Regions from separate parts of the Heyndrickxia sp. NPDC080065 genome, predicted to be linked through region 1. Evidence: riboswitches for the same ligand, from Rfam matches in the RefSeq annotation. Region 1 holds a riboswitch; each other region holds the start of a gene.

Region 1 (2,205 bases):
TTGCGTTCAAAGGAAACGACTATAAATGTTTCTGAATTTGTCCCATCAGTAGCTGGATCCGCTTTCACATTTGGTGCTGAAAGAATCGTGAATTCTGTTTGATGTGTCTCTAATTCTTCTTCAGTTGGACGAATGAATAATTGATGTGCAAACAAATTGTGCCATGCATATTCATTAATTACCTGGATCGGTAATCGATTTTTTTTATCTGCACCAGCAAATCCTTTAAAAACAAAAACTTCATTTTGTTCTTTGAGATAATTAACAACTTTTGTATATAATTTTTCGAATGAATCCTCAGAAATTGGTTGATTAACAGAGCCCCAATCGATATAGTCTTTTGTAGAAGCTTCTTCAACAATGTATTTATCTTTAGGAGAACGGCCAGTATATTTGCCAGTTTCAGCACAGATCGCACCTGTTGATGTCAAAATTCCCTCTCCTCTTTGTAATACCTTTTCCACAAGTTGAGGTACTGCTAATTGAGCAAGAATATTATTTCCTTCTAAAACATTAGCTAATGTATTAGAATAAGCTACTGATTTCATTTATACTAACCTTCCTTTTTAGAAAAAATTTAATATCATTTATATGTTAATTAGTATAACACAATTACTTAAATAGTCTATACTATTCATGCATATTTTTTAAATAACTTAAATTTGACATATTTAAGGGTAAATTCGTTGCATTTTGCGAAAACAATCTTGAATAAAGGTTATTAAGTTTAGATATATATAAAGGAAATAAATGACGAATATTAATGATAACAAAAAGTATTGACATGGTAAAACAAATTGCGTAATATTTTACCTTGAACGGATACTCTTATCCCGAGTAGGTGGAGGGACAGGCCCTATGAAACCCAGCAACCGGCATTCTAGAATTTAGAGGTTTGAAGTTAGAAATAAAAAACTGGTTTTGCCAGTTTAAAAAAATCTAACCTCTAGAATGAAACGGTGCTAACCAGAGGCAAGGTTAATCCTTGAACGATAAGAGTGAAAGGCACGGGTAATCGAACTAAACCTTTCCTCTCATAATAGTATGATGGGGAAGGGTTTATTTTATGTTAGATTATCCGCTTTCGTAACCTATGAATGTGATTTTTATTCGTTTTGTAGTATATAAAACTGCAGGGGCAAACTGTTTAATAAATAAATTGTCTAAAAGGCATTTTAAAAACTTAAACAGCCAAATAAAAATCTTGAAAAGGATAAAATCCTTGGTTTATTTCATAATAATGGGAATGAGTACCGTGAGGCGTAAAAATAGATAGTAGAGATTCTTAATATGGGAGGAAAAGAGATGACAAAAAAACGTCGTTTATTTACATCTGAATCAGTAACAGAAGGACATCCCGATAAAATCTGTGACCAAATTTCAGATGCAATTTTGGATGCGATCTTAGAAAAAGATCCAAATGCCCGGGTTGCATGTGAAACATCTGTTACTACAGGGCTTGTTTTAGTAGCTGGTGAAATTACAACCAACACTTATGTAGATATTCCAAAAATTGTTCGAGGAACGATAAAAAATATTGGTTATACACGTGCAAAATACGGGTTTGATGCAGAAACATGTGCAGTTTTAACATCAATTGACGAACAATCTGCAGACATTGCTATGGGTGTTGATAAAGCATTAGAGGCGCGCGAAGGACAAATGTCTGAAGAAGAAATCGAGGCAATTGGTGCAGGTGACCAAGGTTTAATGTTTGGATTTGCATGTAATGAAACGAAAGAACTTATGCCGTTACCAATCTCATTAGCACATAAATTAGCGCGTCGAATTGCAGAAGTACGTAAAGAGGACATATTACCATATTTACGTCCAGATGCAAAAACACAAGTAACGGTTGAGTATGACGAGAATGATCGTCCGGTACGTATCGATACGATTGTTGTTTCAACACAGCATCATCCTGAAATTAGCTTAGAACAAATCCAACGTAATGTGAAAGAATATGTGATAGGTCCAGTTGTTCCAAGTGAATTAATCGATGAAAATACAAAGTATTTTATTAATCCAACAGGTCGTTTTGTTATTGGAGGACCACAAGGAGATGCTGGTTTAACAGGACGCAAAATTATTGTAGATACTTACGGAGGATATGCACGCCATGGCGGAGGGGCATTCTCTGGTAAAGATCCTACAAAAGTGGATCGTTCTGCTGCATATGCGGCTCGATATGTTGCGAAAAATATA
Region 2 (2,205 bases), on a different contig from region 1:
CCAGTAGGGACGAATATTTTCGCGGTACCACCCTAGTTGTGAACAAATATCGTTCACCTCTTGACCTTGTTAACGATCGAATGACCGTCTTTCCCTTCATAAAGACATCTCTTTATTACGAAAAAGAAGCTCCAGGATTGTAATTCATGCTTATCTTTGTACTGATTTTCACCACCATCAGCTCTCTATAACAGGGAGATAAAACATTACTTGTTTCCTTTCATAGCCGAATCTTATATTAACGAATATTTATTGTTTTGAATTATATATTGATAAGGTGTTTATTGTCAACTCCCAAAATAAATTTTTTTAGCATTATTTTATTGACATCTTAGTATTAACCCAGTCTAATTAATCAATTTTTCATCTGCTTACGATTGCATAGTGATAGTATTAATAAAATCCATACTAAAATAAAATTGACTTTTTTTAAACCTTTGTGTAATTTATATAAATAGGATGTAAATTTAATTTCATATTGTATCTCTTATAAAGAGTAGCTGAGGGACTGGCCCTATGAAGCTCGGCAACCTTTCATGTTCATCGTGATTTGGTGCTAAATCCTGCAAAACATTTGTTTTGAAAGATAAGAGAGGACTCGAACTTGTTTATCCAAGGCCTCTCTATTTTGAGTGGCCTTTTCTTTTTCTCCATCGTTAACAGAAAAGATAGTCCCATTTTTAACTTTCTTCTTCGCTTTGTACAAAATAGAGGGCAAAATCGAAATTATCCTACATTTTAATCCGATTATTCCAATATGAATAATACATTTCAAAGAAGGAGCAATCATTATGTATTGTATGGACTTAACTGGAAAAGTAGCCATTGTAACAGGAGGGGCACAAGGAATTGGAAAAGCAATTATCCATGCACTTTTAGACTGCGGAGCGAAAGTAGTGGCGGTTGATTTAAACGTAGACCCTGAACAATCGACTAAGCAATTGCTATACCACCAGGCAAATGTAACAAAAAGTGAACAGGTCAATGAAATGATACAAACAGCTATCGAAACCTTTGGAAGATTAGACATTTTAGTAAATAATGCCGGAATTTCTTCCATGGATTATGCTGTTGATATTAAAGAAAGCGATTGGGATCGTGTAATGGATGTAAATGCAAAAGGAGTTTACTTATGCAGCCAGGCTGTTGCACGTTACTTAAAAGAACAAGGTGAAGGTGGAAAAATTATTAATATTTCCTCACAGGCTGGAAAAAATGGCTATCGATTAATGGGAAGCTATGTTGCGTCTAAACATGCAGTATTAGGTTTTACAAAAGTAATGGCAATCGAATTAGCAAAAGACCAAATAAATGTAAATGCTGTTTGTCCAGGAATAGTTGAAACAGATATGAAAAAAAATGAAAGAATTATAGGAGGTGAGTTAAGAGGATTAAACGCGGAAGCCATTAAAGATGAGGATATTTCACAAGTGCCATTAGGAAGAACAGCGACTCCTCAAGATATCGCTCATGTCGTTGTTTTCCTAGCATCGAAATACTCTGATTATATGACAGGACAAGGGATTAATGTAACAGGTGGAATGACGATGCACTAATGATCAAAAAATGGAGGGAAGAGAAATGACTAATCAAAAAGAAAAAAAAGGAAGTGCGCTTGCTCTTTTACCCTTGCTTATCTTTGTACTGCTTTTTATCGGTACAGGGCTTCTTTCAAAAGACTTTTCAAAAATGCCACTAAGTGTTGCGGTTATCATTGCTGGTGCCATTGCTCTTTTAATGAATAGGAAAGAAACTTTATCGAAAAAGATTGAGATCTTTTGTAAAGGGGCTGGGCATTCGAATATTATCTTAATGTGTATAATTTTTATTCTGGCAGGAGCTTTTGCGGGTGTTGCGAAGGAAATGGGTGCTGTTGAATCGACAGTCAATCTTGGATTATCCTTACTTCCGGCAAATTTATTAATGGTTGGACTATTCGTCATCGCCTGCTTTATCTCCACCTCTATGGGAACTTCTATGGGAACAGTTGTTGCACTAGCTCCCATTGGAATAGGAATTGCAGGACAAACAGATATTCCTATGGCATTGGCAATGGCTACTGTTATTGGCGGCGCTATGTTTGGGGATAACTTGTCAATGATATCAGATACAACCATTGCAGCAGTAAGAACACAAAATACACAAATGAAGGACAAATTCAAAGTTAATTTCTTTATTGTTCTCCCTGGAGCCATTCTAACAGCT
Region 3 (2,205 bases), on a different contig from region 1:
CCTAATTGATTTAAGTTTACAAATTTTGAAGCTTCATCGATTCGACGCTTAATATCACCTGGATTTTCTAGTTCTCCGAACTTAGAAGTGATTAATCCAAGAATAATTTGCAAATCAGGGCGTTTCACATATCGTAGTGGTTCAAAGCCGCCGGATCGATTGTCATCAAACTCGAGGAATAAACCATCTACATTTAGACCATCGAATAATATTTCTGATACCGCATCATATCCGCCGGACTCTTTCCATGTGGATCGGAAGTTCCCCCGACATATATGCATAGTGATTTTCATATCATCAGGTCGATTTACGATGGATTCATTTATAGCTCTTGCAGCAAATTGTTGTAATTGTTTAGGATTTTGTCCTTTTTCCAGGATTTTTCTAACACCATCTTCTGAGAAAAATGAAGACCATGATGTGTCATCTAACTGCAAATATCGGCAGCCAGCATCATAGAAGGCTTGAATTGCCTTTTGATAGGCAATAGTTAGGTCATGCAAAAATTCTTCTTGGTCATGATAAACTTCTTTTGCTATTTTCCCTCTAAAAAATAGCATGTTTGGGCTTGGAATAGTCATTTTTGCTATGCTGTCTCCAGTAATGCTATGCAAAAATTTATAATCATCAAGCATTGGATGATTGGTGAAATCAATTTTTCCTGTAACTTTAACAGAATGTGCCTTTGTTGTTTTTCCATGAAATTGTAGGCCGTTTTCCGAATCATAGCCTTCTACTCCATCAAGGTTTTCAAGAAAATCAAAATGCCACCATGCTCGCCTTAATTCTCCATCAGTTACTGCCTGAAGGCCGACTTCCTTTTGTTTTTGAACGATACGAATAATTTCTTCATTTTCAATTTCCCTTAATTGATCAGCAGTGATCTTTCCTGCCGCTTTTTGCAAACGGGCATGTTTTACACGTTCAGGCCTTAATAAGCTCCCGACTTGATCTGCACGAAAAGGTGGAGTGATTGTCTGAAAAGTGTGTTTTACGTTTTCTACATTTTGAACCATTGTCTCTCTCTCCTTTGAAAAAATATATGATATTAAGAACAAACGATAAATAATAAATAAGCTCTTCCTTAAAAAAGGAAGAGCTTATTGACAAAGTCTCTTCCTCATCTTCAAGAACATAAATAGTTCTAAAGGATTTAGCACCATTCTGTTTAAATAAACAGTGGTTGCTGGGTTTCACAGGGCCAGTCCCTCCACCTCTCTTGATAAGGAAAACTATAAAATTTAATTTTATTAATATTTATCATATTATATTAATTTTGAAATAGTCAACCATCAGGGTTGCTAGTCTTTTGAATTTAGCAATAAATACTAAATATTTTATTAAAAATAATGGTTGGTGGAATACCTTGCAGGGTATAAGAATGCTCAAAAAATGACTTAACTACATGGTCAAGTTTGGTGGGCATGAGTTATTGAAGCATGAAAACGATAATGGTGTATTGAAATTTTGGATAAAAAAGGGATAATGAAAAGGGGACCATTCAAGGTTTGCTTTTCATCTGATATTTAACAATGCATTTTAAGGAGGAGCAACAATGGATTTCAGCTTTATTATTACAATTTTTATTATCGGTTTTGTTGGATCCTTTATTTCGGGAATGCTAGGTATTGGTGGAGCCATTATTAATTATCCAATGTTGTTGTATATACCAGCTATGTTGGGAGTTGCCCAGTTTAGCGCACATTCCGTGTCAGGAATAACAGCTGTTCAAGTGTTTTTTGCTACGATTGGCGGGGTATGGGCCTATCGAAAAGGCGGTTTTCTAAATAAATCACTAATTGCATACATGGGTATTAGTATTTTAATCGGCAGTTTTATCGGGGGATATTCTTCAAAATTTTTCACAGAGGGCGGCATTAACTTAGTCTATGGCATACTTGCCTTAATTGCAGTTGTTATGATGTTTATACCTAAAAGGGGAATCGATGATCAGCGTTTTGACCAAGTGAGATTTAACAAATGGCTCGCTTCCTTACTAGCTTTACTCGTTGGAATAGCCGCTGGTATTGTCGGAGCAGGTGGAGCATTCTTATTAGTCCCTATAATGCTTGTAGTGTTAAAAATCCCAACAAGAATGACCATCGCTTCATCTCTCGCAATTACATTTATCTCATCCATTGGTTCGATTACTGGAAAACTTTCAACAGGTCAAGTTGAGCTGCTACCTTCGATTATTATGGTCGT
Region 4 (2,205 bases), on a different contig from region 1:
AAGATTCATAATCAATCGTGGTTAACTTCTTATTTCTTTCCAGTATCCGATAAGCGGTTCGAATCAATATTCTAATAATCCAGGTACTAAAATATTCCGGGTTTTTCAATTTGCCAATAGATTCATATGCTTTACAAACTGTATCTTGGACAACGTCCAAAGCGTCTTCTTTATTCCCTACATATAAAAATGCAGTTCTATACAGTTTACTGCTCTCTTGTTTTAGTAATAATTCAAATGCTTGCTCATCACCTTTTATGGCTTTTTTAACAACATTGATATTTTCCATATTATTGATAACTCCTTTCATAATATTAGAGCAGTATTATTCAGAAAAAGTTTAAACGAAATACGAAAGTAAAATCTAGATCTCTAATACAAAAAAGAACTCCGACCTTTTCAAGAATCTGGACGATTGTTGAACAACAAGAGACTTTTTATTCCACTAAATTAGATTTCCTTGTCAAACTAGAACTTTTTATAAGCCTCTACGTATGTAATTTTCTTTTGCTCAAAAAAAATTATTTTGTGATTACGGTTAATAACTTAAAATTATTTTGATTTTATACCATAATCCAAAAATATCCATAAAAATTTTGTTGATAAGGGAATAAAAATCATGTAATCTTTTATTTGCTGTGACAAAAAAATATAATATTTTTCTTCTTATCAAGAGAGATGGAGGGACTGGCCCGATGAGATCTCGGCAGCGGAACTTAGTGATTAAGTTGCTGTGCCAAATCCAGCAAGCAAAGGCTTGATAGATAAGATGAGTGTTTTATAGATATAAGGCCTCTTCTTGTTGTTTCAAGATGAGGCCTTTTTTTCGGGGCAAAATATGGATAAAAGACGTGTCCTATTTTATTTTTTGGAGGTAGAACAATGAATAAAGGGAATCCATGGGCGCTGATCCCATTTGTTGTTTTTTTGATTTTATTTATTGGTTCAGGAGTTATTACAGGTGATTTTTATGCCTTTCCTGTCATTGTAGCCATTGCCATTTCGGGCGCTGTGGCTCTAGCGATGAATCGAAAAGAACCGTTTGCGCGAAAGGTTGATATTTTTTGCCGAGGCGCAGGAAATTTAAATGTCATGCTGATGGTTGTTATTTTTCTCTTAGCTGGGGCCTTTTCAGAGGCAGCAAAAGGCATGGGGGCAGTGGACTCCACTGTTAACTTTGCTTTATCGGTTGTTCCGGAAAACCTGCTTGTCGTAGGCTTGTTCATCATTGCCGGCTTTATCTCCCTGTCAATGGGTACATCGATGGGAACGATTGTTGCACTGGCGCCAATTGGAGTTGGGATAAGCGAGCATACCGATTTTCCCATGGCTTTAGTAATGGCGGCGATTATTGGCGGTTCGATGTTTGGCGATAATTTATCCTTTATTTCAGATACAACTATTACTTCCGTACGTTCACAAGGTGCACAAATGAAGGATAAATTTAAGGTGAATTTTTGGATTGCGTTGCCAGCAGCTATTATAACGGGCATTATTTTAGGGGTTATCACAATGGGTGACACGGCACAAGTAGAGCATTTGAGCTATAGTTGGGTAAAAATTATTCCCTATGTTTTGGTTATTATTTTTGCGTTAGCTGGAATGAATGTTTTCCTTGTTCTGGCATTAGGGATTGTTCTCGCCGGGGCTGTTGGCTTAGCGGATGGCAGCTATCATTTAATGAGCCTTTTGCAAAAGATTGGCGAAGGAATGGCAGGCATGTATGAAATCGCCTTTCTTGCGATATTAATAGCTGGAATGGTGGAGGTTATTAAATTTAATGGCGGAGTTGACTTTCTGCTTCACCTTGCGACACGAAGGATTAAATCGAAAAAGGGTGCTGAATTTGGTATTGCCGGTCTTGTGGGCCTAACTGATTTATCGACGGCCAATAATACGATTGCTATTTTAATTGCCGGCCCGCTTGCAAAAAATATTGCTGATCAGTATGGGATTGAGCCGCGAAAGTCCGCAAGTATATTAGATATTTTCTCCTGTGCGATCCAAGGCCTTCTGCCATACGGGGCCCAATTCCTGGCAGCCGCAAGCGTAGCCGGAATATCGCCAGTGAGCATCCTGCAATACTCTTTCTATCCAATCCTCATAGGAATATGCGGAATCATCGCTATCCTCATCGGATACCCGACAAAAAATAAAGCCTGAACTTCACTACTTTAAAAGTGTAATCACCTGTTATTCTCTATA

Evidence for each region. A riboswitch is a leader RNA that binds a small molecule or an ion and turns the genes downstream of it on or off. The one in region 1 is predicted to bind S-adenosylmethionine.
Region 2: linked by a shared signal. The riboswitch ahead of ACQKP0_RS01765 (SDR family NAD(P)-dependent oxidoreductase) and the one ahead of metK (methionine adenosyltransferase) in region 1 are both predicted to bind S-adenosylmethionine.
Region 3: linked by a shared signal. The riboswitch ahead of ACQKP0_RS09750 (5-methyltetrahydropteroyltriglutamate--homocysteine S-methyltransferase) and the one ahead of metK (methionine adenosyltransferase) in region 1 are both predicted to bind S-adenosylmethionine.
Region 4: linked by a shared signal. The riboswitch ahead of ACQKP0_RS22695 (Na+/H+ antiporter NhaC family protein) and the one ahead of metK (methionine adenosyltransferase) in region 1 are both predicted to bind S-adenosylmethionine.

Annotation. Positions count from the first base shown of each region.
Region 1 is NZ_JBNNWS010000014.1:19,569-21,773, forward strand. Features, by position in the region: gene pckA (phosphoenolpyruvate carboxykinase (ATP)) at 1-548, opposite strand, end outside; SAM riboswitch class I at 826-999, shown strand; gene metK (methionine adenosyltransferase) at 1,306-2,205, shown strand, end outside.
Region 2 is NZ_JBNNWS010000001.1:387,685-389,889, forward strand. Features, by position in the region: T-box leader at 3-233, opposite strand; SAM riboswitch class I at 485-593, shown strand; gene ACQKP0_RS01765 (SDR family NAD(P)-dependent oxidoreductase) at 792-1,556, shown strand; gene ACQKP0_RS01770 (Na+/H+ antiporter NhaC family protein) at 1,582-2,205, shown strand, end outside.
Region 3 is NZ_JBNNWS010000007.1:79,297-81,501, forward strand. Features, by position in the region: gene ACQKP0_RS09750 (5-methyltetrahydropteroyltriglutamate--homocysteine S-methyltransferase) at 1-1,016, opposite strand, end outside; SAM riboswitch class I at 1,118-1,229, opposite strand; gene ACQKP0_RS09755 (sulfite exporter TauE/SafE family protein) at 1,556-2,205, shown strand, end outside.
Region 4 is NZ_JBNNWS010000025.1:18,460-20,664, reverse strand. Features, by position in the region: gene ACQKP0_RS22700 (sigma-70 family RNA polymerase sigma factor) at 1-289, opposite strand, end outside; SAM riboswitch class I at 664-771, shown strand; gene ACQKP0_RS22695 (Na+/H+ antiporter NhaC family protein) at 883-2,163, shown strand; partial or broken gene ACQKP0_RS22690 (Lrp/AsnC family transcriptional regulator) at 2,187-2,205, opposite strand, start outside.